Regions from separate parts of the Paenibacillus sp. 2KB_20 genome, predicted to be linked through region 2. Evidence: riboswitches for the same ligand, from Rfam matches in the RefSeq annotation. Region 2 holds a riboswitch; each other region holds the start of a gene.
The links. A riboswitch is a leader RNA that binds a small molecule or an ion and turns the genes downstream of it on or off. The one in region 2 is predicted to bind ZMP and ZTP.
Positions count from the first base shown of each region.

Region 1 (4,305 bases), on a different contig from region 2:
GGATCTCCTTCTGCCCTGAACCTAGGTTTTCCATTTTCGCCTATATTGATGCTAACCGCGAAGCTACCTGACTGGGAAAATGAGAGCATAGCAATCTGGCCAGAATGTTTATAGCTCCTAAAAGGACCCCACCTGCATCAGGCGGGGTCCTCTTATCATAGGCTTCTTCTGCGGAGGAGACTGTGATTAATATTTCATTTCAGCATAGAGAGGGTATTGATCTGTAAGCTCAGCCACCAAACGACCTGCGTTTTCAAGCGTTGCCTCGTCTTTCGGCTGCTTCAATGTCATGGCAATAATTTTCGCGATTTTCACCATCGCCTGCTCATCCATACCGCGGGAAGTAACCGCAGGGGTACCGATACGGATACCGCTCGTTACGAACGGGCTGGTTGGATCAAACGGGATGGCATTCTTGTTCACGGTAATCCCGATGGAGTCCAGAACTTTCTCCGCGTCTTTACCGGTGATGTCCAGATTGCGGGTATCCACCAGCATCAGGTGGTTATCGGTTCCGCCGGATACGATATTCAAGCCTTCCTCGATCAGAGTATCTGCCAGCACTTTCGCGTTCTTCACGACATTCTCTGCATACGTCTTGAAGGACGGATCCAATGCTTCGCCAAGCGCAACGGCCTTGGAAGCAATAACATGCATGAGCGGGCCGCCTTGGGAGCCGGGGAATACCGCTTTGTCGATCGCTTGCGCCCAAGCTTTTTTGCACAGAATCATACCGCCGCGAGGTCCGCGAAGCGTCTTATGCGTCGTTGTCGTTACAAAATGGGCATGCGGAACCGGATTCGGATGAAGACCTGCCGCAACAAGACCGGCAATATGAGCCATATCAACCATGAACAACGCGCCAACGTCGTTCGCGATGGCAGCAAGCCGTTCAAAATCAATGATGCGAGGATAGGCACTTGCGCCCGCTACGATCAGACGAGGGCGATGCTTGAATGCCGCTTTGCGAACTTCGTCGTAATCGATCAGGAACGTATCTTCTTGCACGCCGTAGGCAACAAAGTTGTACAGAAGTCCGGAAGCGTTAACCGGGCTTCCGTGAGTCAAATGGCCGCCATGAGCCAGGTTCATGCCGAGCACGGTATCTCCAGGCTTCAGGGCTGCCAAATATACCGCCATGTTCGCTTGGGCACCGGAGTGCGGCTGAACGTTGGCATGCTCGGCTCCGAACAGTTCTTTGGCGCGGTCACGGGCGATGTCTTCCACGATATCCACACGCTCACAGCCACCGTAATAGCGTTTGCCAGGGTAGCCTTCCGCATATTTATTCGTCAGCACCGTCCCCATTGCTTCCATAACCGCTTCGCTAACAATATTCTCAGAGGCAATCAGCTCAATGTTGCTGCGCTGACGCTTCAGCTCCAAATCCATCGCTTCCAATACAGCCGGGTCACTCTTCCGCAAATGTTCCATCATGTTCATATCCTCCCATAATCAATCGTTATTTTTTCTTGCAAAGTCAATACTACAAGTTGTCATAATTAAAAAAGCGAGTTCTCATTTGAATCAATCGCATAGTGTGGAATCATCCCTCTGCTCGAGCCGATACACCGCACGTTCTCCGCCAATCAGCTTCGGACGGGTATAAGCCGCGGTTACGCGCGCCTCGCCGATATAACGCTCGGTATGTCTGAACGGAACCGCCACTCGCCGCAAATGCATGCCGATCAGCGTCTCGCCGATATCAACTCCGGCATGTGCTTCAATCGATTCCGCAAGACAAGGCTCCTTCATGCTGCGGTAAGCCGCGGAGGCCATCGACCCTCCCGCTCCCGGAATGGGAACAGCCGCCACTTCCGTCAAGCCCAGCCGCTCGAGCAGCTCGCGTTCCATGACAAGCGCACGGTTCAGATGCTCACAGCATTGATAAGCCACCGCGAAACCGAATTCCGCTTGAACCTCGGCAATGCCCTGAAGGAGCTGCTGCGCCGTTTCAAGAGCGCCGCCTGTGCCGATCCGGCGTCCGACCACTTCACTGGTGCTGGCTCCGATGACCAGCACTTTACCGGGTCCTAACACGGCCGCTTCGGCCAGTTCGCGGACCATACGCGCTGTCTGTTCGTTCAAGGAAACCTTGGAGATATCCGTCATGTCACAGTCCTCCCGATGATTTTTTTCACAGAAGATGCTTCATTCCCATATCACGATAGCCGCAGCCGTAAATTACGCGTTCACTTATCGCGACTCATTCTTCAGGTAACGCTCCTCGATGGCCTTGATCTTGTTCACACGGCCGATATGGCGCTCGCCATGACTGAAATCCGTTGTCAGCCATGCGCTGACGATTTCAGCAGCAAGTCCGGGACCGACGACACGCTCACCCAGCGCAATCACGTTGCTGTCGTTATGCTCTCTCGTTGCTTTGGCCGAGAACACATCATGTGTCAACGCGCAGCGAATGCCCGGCACCTTGTTGGCCGCAATGCTCATGCCGATCCCCGTACCGCAGATCAGAATGCCGCGATCCGCTTCACCCGAGACTACCTTCTCGCACACAGGAAGGGCATAATCGGGATAATCCACGGAATCGGAACAGCCGCAGCCCAGATCCTCCACCTCGTGTCCAAGACCCCGAATGACTTCCACGATCTCCTCTTTCAGACGAATGCCGGCATGATCCGTACCCAATGCAATTTTCATCTATGAAAAACCCCCTCGTATGTTCGCTTTTGCGCTTTAGCTTGTTTCATTATAACCCAAATCGGGCGCAAAAGACGAAAAAAGAGCAGTCGGCGCACGTATTGTGCTCCAATTGCTCTTTGCCCAGGCGACCGGCCGTATATTCCGATGCTCCATCGTGGTTTCATCCACTTCGTCGCCAGTTACACCGGATCATTGTTTTTCAACTTCATCTTAAAGCAATACCATGTGAAAGGCAAGTGGCTTTTTAGCCCAATGGTAGGCTTCATATTGTTCAAAGCAAGGCTTAGTTATGCCGATCCGTCTCCAGCTTGTCCAAGAGACGGAACAACGCCGTCCGAATCTCTGCAGCCGTCGCTTCATATTCCTCCCGCGAGCCTCCAAAAGGATCGGAGATATCGAAGCTCGGAATGCGCTGGCGCAGCTCGATCAGACGCTCCCGGTCACGGTCGCTGACGTCGCGGCCCAGCGATCTGGCCAGCTCAAGCGCCGCATACAGACTATCCTGCTCTCGCAGATCATCCAGCACCTGTCGGTCATCCTCAACAAACTCTTTCAGCGTATGCATCTTGTCTGCGGCGTGCGGGAACTGCCTTATAGCATACTGCTTATGCGACTGGGTCAACGTCAGGATCAAGTCTGACCACTCCACCAGATTCGCAGTCAATGGTTTGGACACCAAGCGTTCTTGGATATCCTGGTCTCGTAGTATGGACTCCGCATGATGGGACACCGGCATTCCATCCACGGCCGAGACACCGGCGGACTTCGTTTCCAGCGGGATGCCCCGTTGTTTGGCAAGCTTGCGCAGCATGCCTTCAGCCATTGGACTGCGGCAGGTATTTCCCGTGCAGACAAACAGTATATTTTTCACGGTCCCGTTCCTCCCGTTAGTAGGTTCTTTGGGGTTATTGTAACAAATATAACGTCAAAAGATAAACATGACACCAAATATAACCAAAATGAGCCCACCCAGCATTTCACCGTACTCCCCCAGTTTATTGCTTACCTGACGGCCAAGCAGCAAACCGAGAATGGACAGCAAACCGCCCACGATCCCGAAGGAGATCACGATCAACAGTACATCATCCACAAACATCCCGAGTGAAACGCCTACCGAGAAGGAATCGATGCTGACGCTAAGCGAAAACAGCAGCATGCCTAAAAATGCGGTAGGATGTATTCGCTGTCCTTCTCCGCCCCGCCAGGCGTTATACATCATATGCCCGCCGAGAAGAAGCAGCAGTCCGCCGGCCGCAAGCCCTGTGACGTGACCCAGTAACATGCCTACATAGCGGCCGGCAAATAAGCCCAGCAGCGGCATCAACATATGAAACAACGCGATCATGAAACTGATGCCCAGCATATGGCCTAAGCGCATACCGCTTCTCATTCCGACTCCGATTCCAAGCGAAAATGCGTCTAGCCCGAGTGCAACCGCCATCAGCAGAATCGCCGCAAGCTGTCCCGATTGGACAGACGCCTCCAGCATGCCCATTCCCCCAAGTCCCATGGTCTTGTACACCATATGCGGACAAGGGGTAAATGATGCCAAAAGCGTTCATTCAGCAGCTCAATTCACATCGATGATGTGGTGTCCCGCGGCCTTCAACAGCCGGTTCATGACGGCTGCCCCGAGGCCTT
Region 1 covers NZ_JBFRHH010000004.1:133,538-137,842, forward strand. The annotation lists gene glyA (serine hydroxymethyltransferase) at 187-1,437, opposite strand; gene AB4124_RS12810 (TIGR01440 family protein) at 1,528-2,112, opposite strand; gene rpiB (ribose 5-phosphate isomerase B) at 2,197-2,661, opposite strand; ZMP/ZTP riboswitch at 2,776-2,857, opposite strand; gene AB4124_RS12820 (low molecular weight protein arginine phosphatase) at 2,948-3,535, opposite strand; gene AB4124_RS12825 (manganese efflux pump MntP family protein) at 3,590-4,153, opposite strand; gene AB4124_RS12830 (L-threonylcarbamoyladenylate synthase) at 4,235-4,305, opposite strand, start outside.
Region 1: another riboswitch for ZMP and ZTP. It lies ahead of rpiB (ribose 5-phosphate isomerase B); the one in region 2 lies ahead of AB4124_RS21835 (bifunctional 5,10-methylenetetrahydrofolate dehydrogenase/5,10-methenyltetrahydrofolate cyclohydrolase).

Region 2 (4,305 bases):
AAAATACCTATTTTAGATTGTCAACGCTTTCCCGATGAATCATATCGCAATTCATGACCGTCAGGAAATCCACAGGCTCGTCGTTGACCAGCTTTATGATATGCTGAGCGGCGAGGTGGCCCGCTTGGGAATATCCATATTTAACCGTTGTCAATCCGGGATGAATTACCTCGGTAACGTCGTATCCGCCAAATCCGGTAACGGAGAGTTCGTTGGGGATCTGGATGCCCTTCATATGAGCCGCTTTCATAACGCCTAACGCGATGTTGTCGGTAGCGCAGACCATTGCAGTTGGCAGCGTTCGGTTCAACTCAAAAATGGACAATGCGGTCTTTACACCATCCGACATCTTAAACCCACTCTCATAGAGAACCGCCTCCACCTCGTCATACTCGCTTAACGCCTTCAGAAACCCTTCCTTCCGCTGAACTCCGACAGCAACGTCTTTTTCCGTCACGCCGATATAAGATATATGACGGTGTCCCATGGACAGCACATATCGGCCCATGTCATAACCTGCGGCATAGTCGTTATATATCATGCTGTGGACATCCTTATGCTGTTGTCCGAGCAGGATGACGGGGATGCCGATCTCTTTAATCGCTGCAAGATGCGTTTCCGTCACCTGAGTGGCGAATAAAATAATGCCAGATATTTTTTGTCTGGCGAGATCATACAGCGCTTCAATCTCCCTGGATAAGTCCTGGCTCGCATTAATAATGAGAAGCTGATAACCGTGTTTCCTTAATTCTTCATCCATGCCGGCAACGGTCTGCGATGCTGAGAATGAATCCAGACGCGGCACAATGGTGCCGATCATGCTGGTTTTTTTCGCTTTCAAGCTCTGTGCAAACGAATTCGGAATATAACCGGTTTCCTGAATGACCAGCTCTATCTTACGGCGTGTTGCATTACTGACAGAACCTCCGTTTAAGAAACGGGAGACCGTGCTTTTGGCAACTCCGGCTTTTTTGGCAATATCTGCAATCGTGTTCTTCATTCGGTGCTCCCGGGAGCCGCTTGCGGCGCTGCAACGAACAGATTATCCTCCACAGCTCCTTGCTCCGCCACACAACTGGAAATGAGTTGTTTGTGCATGAATCTCTCCCCTTCGATTTTGCTTTTTCCTAACTATACCATGACGTCCAGGGATCCGTGAAATGCAGACTCCACCCCGAGCATTTGATGGGCAATACTTTTCTGCGTTCCAGACTCTAGCGAGGAACGAAGCGATTCAAAGGGGGATTCTCCATGCAAATCCCCTTTCGGGACGCGCAAATGGACCGTGCCTTATCCCGTTTTTACATGGTTACTGTTAACCTTGCACGGTTCGCTCAGCCGATTCAACGGTATGCTTCAGCAATGTAGCAATCGTAACGGGGCCTACACCGGCAGGTACCGGTGTAATCGCGGATGCCACCTTCGCGCAGGCTTCATAATCGCAGTCGCCGATATTGCCTGGATTATAGCCGGCATCCAATACGACGGCTCCCGGCTTGATCCAGTCCCCTTGAATGAAATTAGGCTTGCCTACGGCCGCAACCACGATATCTCCCTGGGACACAATCTCCCCAAGGTTCTTCGTTCTCGAGTGGCAGATCGTAACGGTAGCATTGCGATTAAGCAGCATCATCGATACCGGCTTACCCAGAATCGGACTGCGTCCGACCACCACGGCATGCTTCCCTTCGATCGGCAGATCATAATAATCCATAATCGCAATAATCGCAGCAGGCGTACAAGACGGATAATCGGCAAAACCAAACGCATTCTGCGAGAAACCGAGCGTGGTTACTCCATCCACGTCTTTTTTAATGTCAATGGCATCAAAGGCTGCCCGTTCATCGATATGATGCGGTACCGGATGCTGCAGCAGAATACCGTGGACATTCGGATCCTCGTTCAGCTCTTGGATCGCGGCAATCAGCTCCTCGGTCGTTGTCGATGTCTCCAGTACCACTTTTTTGGATATGATGCCAAGCCGCTCGCAAGCACTTCCCTTCATCCGCACATAGGTCGCCGAAGCAGGATCATCGCCAACCAGAATCGTTGCCAGACAAGGCGTTACCCCCTGCAACTTCAATTCCTGTACCTTTACAGCCAGCTTGGCCTTGATATCGTCGGATACCTTTTTTCCATCTAAAATTACGGGTTCCTTACTCATACTAATCCGCTCCTTCGCCATTGTATTAAAAAACATAAAGAGGCAAGGCGACTGATCGTCTCCTTACCTCTTGCCCAGGCGTACGGCATATGATCCTATGTGCTCCCTCTTGGTACCCCAAGCTACGCCAGTAACACATAGATAACTTTTTTTAATATACCACGACTTTGGACATCGCGCTACCGGGTATGAAGCCGACCGCTTTAAATCACAATCTCTTTGATTCATTTGCGGGAAGCACACATGATTCTGATTAGTCTCTCGGATAATTCACTTCCATAATGTCCATAAAAGGAACCTTCGTAATAACGCCATTCTGTTTCATATGTACCTTCCCTGTTCGGGAGTCCATTTGATCGATTTGCCCGCGGACCGCCTCTTCCCTTCCCCAGACCGTCAGCACGATAACCGATTCCTCCTGGTAAGCTTCGGTAAGCTGATTTCCGAGTTCTTCCAGTACAAACTCATCTCTAGTGGGTCTCTTTGGAACCTTTGCTTTTGCCATTACCTTGTCCTCCTGATTGATGTTGCTCATGCGTCAGCATTACATTCTGAAATACGTTAAAGCTATCATCGAAACATGAATTGGGAATCTTCTTCCTATTCTTCCTATTATACAACAAATACAAAACAGGTGCTCTGGACTTGATAGGTATAAGTTCTGGACAGATAAATAGATTGACCACATCATTAAATGATTTTTTAAAACCCGGTCCTTCTGAAGGGCGCTTTCTAAACAGGGTAATAACTTTTCCTGCAATTGAGTTTTTAAATGATGAATTTCTGCATATTCCCCTGCTTCTTTCGTATTCTTCTTTTGAACTTTTCCATGACAAAAATCCCCTTAAGTAAACTGTAGCGCTCTTCTTCAGCACTGTCTACGCAAAGGGGATTATATTCTAGAAAACCTGTAAAGCCCTCAAGTGGCTCTTTATCCATTCGTAATTATTACGATTAATTTTAATCAAAAAAATATAACCTTACAGTGATAGCTCTTCGATGGCCATCCATGGCAGCGGATTGTTAAACGTCGACCAATCCAGCTGCATTTCCTGATCGGTCAACAGACAATCGTCCAGCTCCTGCTCGATTAGTGACTGTTCCATCCCAATCCCGATCATCACGAGCTCGGTCATCCGATCCCCCCAGACGGCATCCCATTTTCGCTGCACATCCGGCTCACTCAGAATCAGCTCCTGCTGTTCCTGTTCGGTTAAAGCAGCCACCCAATATCCAGCTGGCCCGAACTGAATCGAAGGACCCGCTTGACTTAGACTTGCCGCAACATCCTCAAGCACTGCCAGCCAAGCGATCCCTTTCGCGCGTACGACCTCTTCCGGCCAATAACTCATGAATGCTGCCAGCCGTTCCGGATGAAACGGTCTTCTTCTCCGATAAACAAAAGAGCTGATGCCGTATTCATCCGTTTCCGGTACATGCTCTTCCTTCTGAAGCTCCTGAATCCAGCCGGGGGACTGACTGGCTTTCTCAAAATCGAATAAACCGGTATTCAGAATTTCTGCAGGAGCGACTTGTCCTTTCACGGTACGTATGATTTTGGCGCTTGGCTGAAGCTTATGAAGTATGCCTTCCACCTTGGCCAATTCGTCATCGCTTACCAGATCACATTTGTTCAACAGCAGCACATCACACGTCTCAACCTGGTCGATCAACAGATCCACGACTTCCCGTGTATCCTCTTCGCCAAGCGCTTCCTTCCGATCGAGCAGGCTTTGGCCCGAAGAGAAGTCTTTCCAGAATCGGTTCGCGTCTACAACCGTCACCATGCAATCCAGCCGGGCTAGGTCGGACAGCTGTACACCGGATACCTCATCTGGATAAACAAAGGTCTGCGCAACAGGCACGGGCTCGCTAATCCCCGTCGATTCAATCAGGATATAGTCAAAACGGTTTTCTTGTGCCAGCTTCTGAACTTCCTGCACCAAATCTTCCCGGAGGGTGCAGCAGATGCAGCCATTGGACATTTCGACCAGCTTCTCATCCGTTCGGGACAGGCTCCCTTCCCCTCGAACCAAATCCGCGTCAATATTCACTTCGCTCATGTCGTTCACAATGACCGCAACCTTCAATCCATCACGATTATGAAGCACATGATTCAGCACGGTCGTTTTGCCTGATCC
Region 2 covers NZ_JBFRHH010000007.1:622,274-626,578, reverse strand. The annotation lists gene AB4124_RS21840 (LacI family DNA-binding transcriptional regulator) at 8-1,000, opposite strand; gene AB4124_RS21835 (bifunctional 5,10-methylenetetrahydrofolate dehydrogenase/5,10-methenyltetrahydrofolate cyclohydrolase) at 1,316-2,164, opposite strand; ZMP/ZTP riboswitch at 2,230-2,309, opposite strand; gene AB4124_RS21830 (YolD-like family protein) at 2,418-2,669, opposite strand; gene AB4124_RS21825 (GTP-binding protein) at 3,145-4,305, opposite strand, start outside.

Region 3 (4,305 bases), on a different contig from region 2:
GTTGCCGCATAGAACGGGCTTCGTATCATAATGGGATAAGCTTCTCATGAGCTCCGTACTCTCAGTGCTGTCTTTCATCCCGATCACGCCGGGGATCTCCATGATTCTTCTTATGACATCAACCGGTAACCGGATTCCAGTACGCGATGGAACTTCGTACAGAATTACCGGGATCCCAACCTCGGCCACCCTTCGGAAATGCTGCAGAATGCCATCGATCGAAGGGCGACTGTAATACGGCGTGACGACCAATACCGCATCAGCACCGATATGGCCTGCCAGTTCCGTTCGCTTTATGCTGGATACCGTATCGTTCGTACCGGTACCAATGATGAGCGGCAATAGCCGTCCGCCCAGACTCCCCCGCGTTTCCTCCACAACCTGCACGACTTCCTCCCAAGCTACGGTCGGCGCTTCACCGGTCGTTCCGTTGATGACCAATCCCTGAATATCGTAGGATAACAAACTCTTCAAATAATGACGATAAGAAGGAAGATCCAGTTCGTAATCCTGTAAAAAGGGAGTGATCACAGGAACAAAAATGCCATGCAGTTCTTGCTGACTCAACATAACCTTTCCTCCAATTCATGTGTGATGGCTATACTTTAACATGGGAATTAAGATCGGAGTTATCTATAATAATAGATAATTACTATCAATATTATTGATAAGGAGATAGCGATGGAACTCATCTACCTGCAAACCTTCAGGGAGGTTGCGATTCGCCAGAGTTTTACGAAAGCCGCGAATGAGTTGGGTTATGCTCAATCCAGCGTAACCACCCAGATTCAGAAGCTGGAGAAGGAATATGGCGTCAAGCTGTTTGAGCGGTATGGCAGAGGCTTGCGCCTGACGAAGTCCGGTGAGGAGCTGTTTAAGTATGCCGTTCAAATGCTGGATCTGTTTCAGCAGTCGAAGGAAAAGCTGACCAAGCAAGGTGGAGGCACCTTATCGATCGGAACGATAGACTCGCTGGCAGCTTATTTTCTTCCGTCCGTCATTCACCAGCTGAAACAAAGGCATGAAGATCTTGTCATCCGCATACAACCGGATCGTGAAGATAGCATTATCAGTAAGGTGAGAGAGGGCGAGTATGATCTCGGTCTTATTTTGGATAGAAAACCAGAGGATTCCTCCTTGAATTGGATCGCCATTCGGGAAGAGCCCCTTCTGCTGATTGCCCATCCGAATCATCCGCTTCTTGTTAAACCTGTCATAGAGCTGGAACACCTGGCTGATGCCGAATGGATTATGCCCGAGGATAGTTGTAATTACCGCATGATGTTGGAAAAGGTGCTGCGTGCTAGCGGAGTTCCAATGCGAATAGGCCTGGAATTGGGCAATCCGGAGGCAATCAAGAGATATGTGATGTCCGGTACGGGCATCTCATTATTGCCGAAAATGGTAGCAGAGGAGGAAATCAAACGTGGTGAGCTTGCGATTCTTCCCTTTGCGCATTCCGACATTCGACTGGACATTCAGTTGGTTATTCACCCCAAGAAGTGGTTTTCTCAATCGCTGAAGGATGCGATCGATATGCTGAAGTCTAAATCCTAATGTCGCCTAATGGTGATATTGCAATTAACGGGAAGATTCAGTATGATTTAAATAACAATGTATAGGTTTATGTGTGACTGGCGCAGCATGGGGGACCATGAGGGAGCACATAGATGACGACGGCCGTACGCCTGGGCAGAGGTAAGGGAAGCTTATTTCCCTTACCTCTTTATTATTTCTGATTCTATAAGTCTCTGAAACTACGAAAAGGGGATAAAACAACGATGTTAAAAACGAAAAAAATACTGCTGCTAGGTTCGGGAGAACTGGGAAAAGAAGTCGTGATTGAGGCACAGAGACTGGGTGTGGAAACCATAGCCGTCGATCGTTATGCCGACGCTCCTGCCATGCATGTTGCCGATCATAGCCATGTCATCGATATGTTGGATGGGGAGAAACTGCGCGCAATCATTGAGCAGGAGAAGCCGGACCTGATCGTACCTGAGATCGAGGCGCTGGCTACCTCGGAACTGGTTAAGCTGGAGGAAGAGGGGTACCGGGTCATTCCTACTGCCAGAGCTGCAAAGCTTACGATGGACCGAGAAGGGATTCGCCGGTTAGCTTCAGAGGAGTTAGGGCTGCCTACTGCGGGCTATCGATTTGCCGATACTTATGAGGAGTTTAAACAGGCTGTTCTGGACATGGGGTTTCCATGTGTAATTAAACCTCTGATGAGCTCCTCAGGTAAAGGCCAGAGCGTATGCCGCTGCGAAGGAGATATCGAGTCCTGCTGGAACATCGCCATGGAGGGCGGCCGTGTGCAGAACGGAAGAGTGATCATTGAGGAATTCATTATATTCCAGTCGGAGATCACGCTTCTGACCGTTCGTTCCGTCAATGGAACAAGCTTCTGTGCGCCAATCGGACATATTCAGGAGAGCGGGGACTATATCGAATCCTGGCAGCCACACAATATGTCGGAAGAGCAAATCGAGGAAGCTAAATATATTGCAAGGAAGATTACCGATGAGCTTGGCGGTTATGGATTGTTTGGGGTTGAATTGTTCCTGACTGAGGATAAAGTGTATTTTAGCGAGGTGTCTCCGCGACCGCATGATACCGGGTTGGTTACACTGGTCACGCAAAATTTATCTGAATTCGCGCTTCACGTCCGTGCCATTCTTGGGTTTCCGATCCCGGAGATCGAATTGATAACGCCGGGAGCCAGCCGTCCGCTAAAAGCGGCGAGAGAGCTGGAGAATTATACAGTTACCGGCGCCGAGCAAGCACTGGCTGTTCCGAATACGCAGCTGCGCATTTTTGGGAAACCGGTGACCAAGATCGGAAGACGGATCGCAGTTGCGTTGTCAACCGCCGGCACAGTGGAGGAAGCCCGTTCGCGTGCGAAGCTGGCTTTGGATAAGCTTGCTGTTGAAGAAGCATAAATCATCGGGATTCCATTGATATAGCTCATTATATTATGTTGAAAAGGTCAACCGGAATAACCGGTTGGCCTCTTCTGTTATGGAAAGATCATGGATCAAAATCGGCTACGAACGGTTCAAATGCTGATAACCTGTTCTTGTTTTAGTTTTGATGATAAATATGCAGTAATTTATGTTCTTTCATGATAAGATACACAAGAATACAAACGACCCTCACCCATTATAATGTTTTCAAGGCGATGCTATATAGGCAAGGCTTGTAACGTCATAATATCAAATAAATATAAAGAGGAACGTATAAGACGGCATAGGAGAATCTACATGAGAGACATGACGCAAGGAAGTCCGATCAAGCTGATTATCATGTTTACGATCCCGCTTTTGATCGGAAATATTTTTCAACAATTTTATAATATGGCGGATACCCTGATCGTGGGTCGTACTATTGGTGTGAACGCACTTGCGGCTGTGGGCTCGACAGGCAGTATATTGTTTTTTGTTATTGGCTTTGCCCAAGGCTTGACGGCAGGTTTGTCCATCATAACGGCGCAGCGCTTTGGCGCTAAGGATATCGCGGGCGTTCGAAAAAGCGTGGGAACAAGTATATGGATTAGTCTTATATTCACGGTTTTCCTTACCATTGTGAGTGTTATATTCACGAGGCCTGTTCTCGTCATGATGAACACGCCGGCAGAAATCTTGGATGATGCTTATTCGTATTTAATCGTCATTAACTGGGGTGTTGGCGCAGCCGTTCTGTTCAACTTGCTGGCTAACCTGCTCAGAGCACTTGGGGACAGCCGGACGCCGCTTCTCTTCTTGGTGGTCGCAAGCATTCTGAACATCGTACTCGATCTGTTGTTTATTCTTATATTCAAGATGGGCGTAGCCGGAGCAGGCCTTGCCACGGTGGTATCGCAGCTGTTCTCCTGCCTGCTCTGCTTATTATACATTCACAAAAAGGTTCCGCTTCTGCAGTTCAAGAATGCCGATTGGTCCATCGATTGGACATTTATACGCAAGCATATGTGGGTCGGTTTCCCGATGGGCTTCCAAGCCTCCATCATAGCGATCGGAGCCATCATTCTACAGATTACGCTTAACGGTCTTGGGGCAACGGCCGTAGCCGCCTATACGGCAGCTCAGAAGATTGACATGCTTGCTACGCAACCCATGAGTTCCTTTGGCATTACGATGGCGACTTTTGCTGCCCAGAACTTCGGAGCGAATCGCATAAACCGAATCAAGCTTGGAGTTAAACAATGCATATGGGTCTCGGGATCCTTCAGCCTCGCCGTGGGCTTGCTGGTTATATTTGCGGGTCCTGCAGCCGTCAGCCTCTTTGTCGGTCAAGGAGAGGAAG
Region 3 covers NZ_JBFRHH010000017.1:71,204-75,508, forward strand. The annotation lists gene dapA (4-hydroxy-tetrahydrodipicolinate synthase) at 1-570, opposite strand, end outside; gene AB4124_RS30115 (LysR family transcriptional regulator) at 682-1,557, shown strand; ZMP/ZTP riboswitch at 1,621-1,701, shown strand; gene purT (phosphoribosylglycinamide formyltransferase 2) at 1,782-2,942, shown strand; gene AB4124_RS30125 (MATE family efflux transporter) at 3,264-4,305, shown strand, end outside.
Region 3: another riboswitch for ZMP and ZTP. It lies ahead of purT (phosphoribosylglycinamide formyltransferase 2); the one in region 2 lies ahead of AB4124_RS21835 (bifunctional 5,10-methylenetetrahydrofolate dehydrogenase/5,10-methenyltetrahydrofolate cyclohydrolase).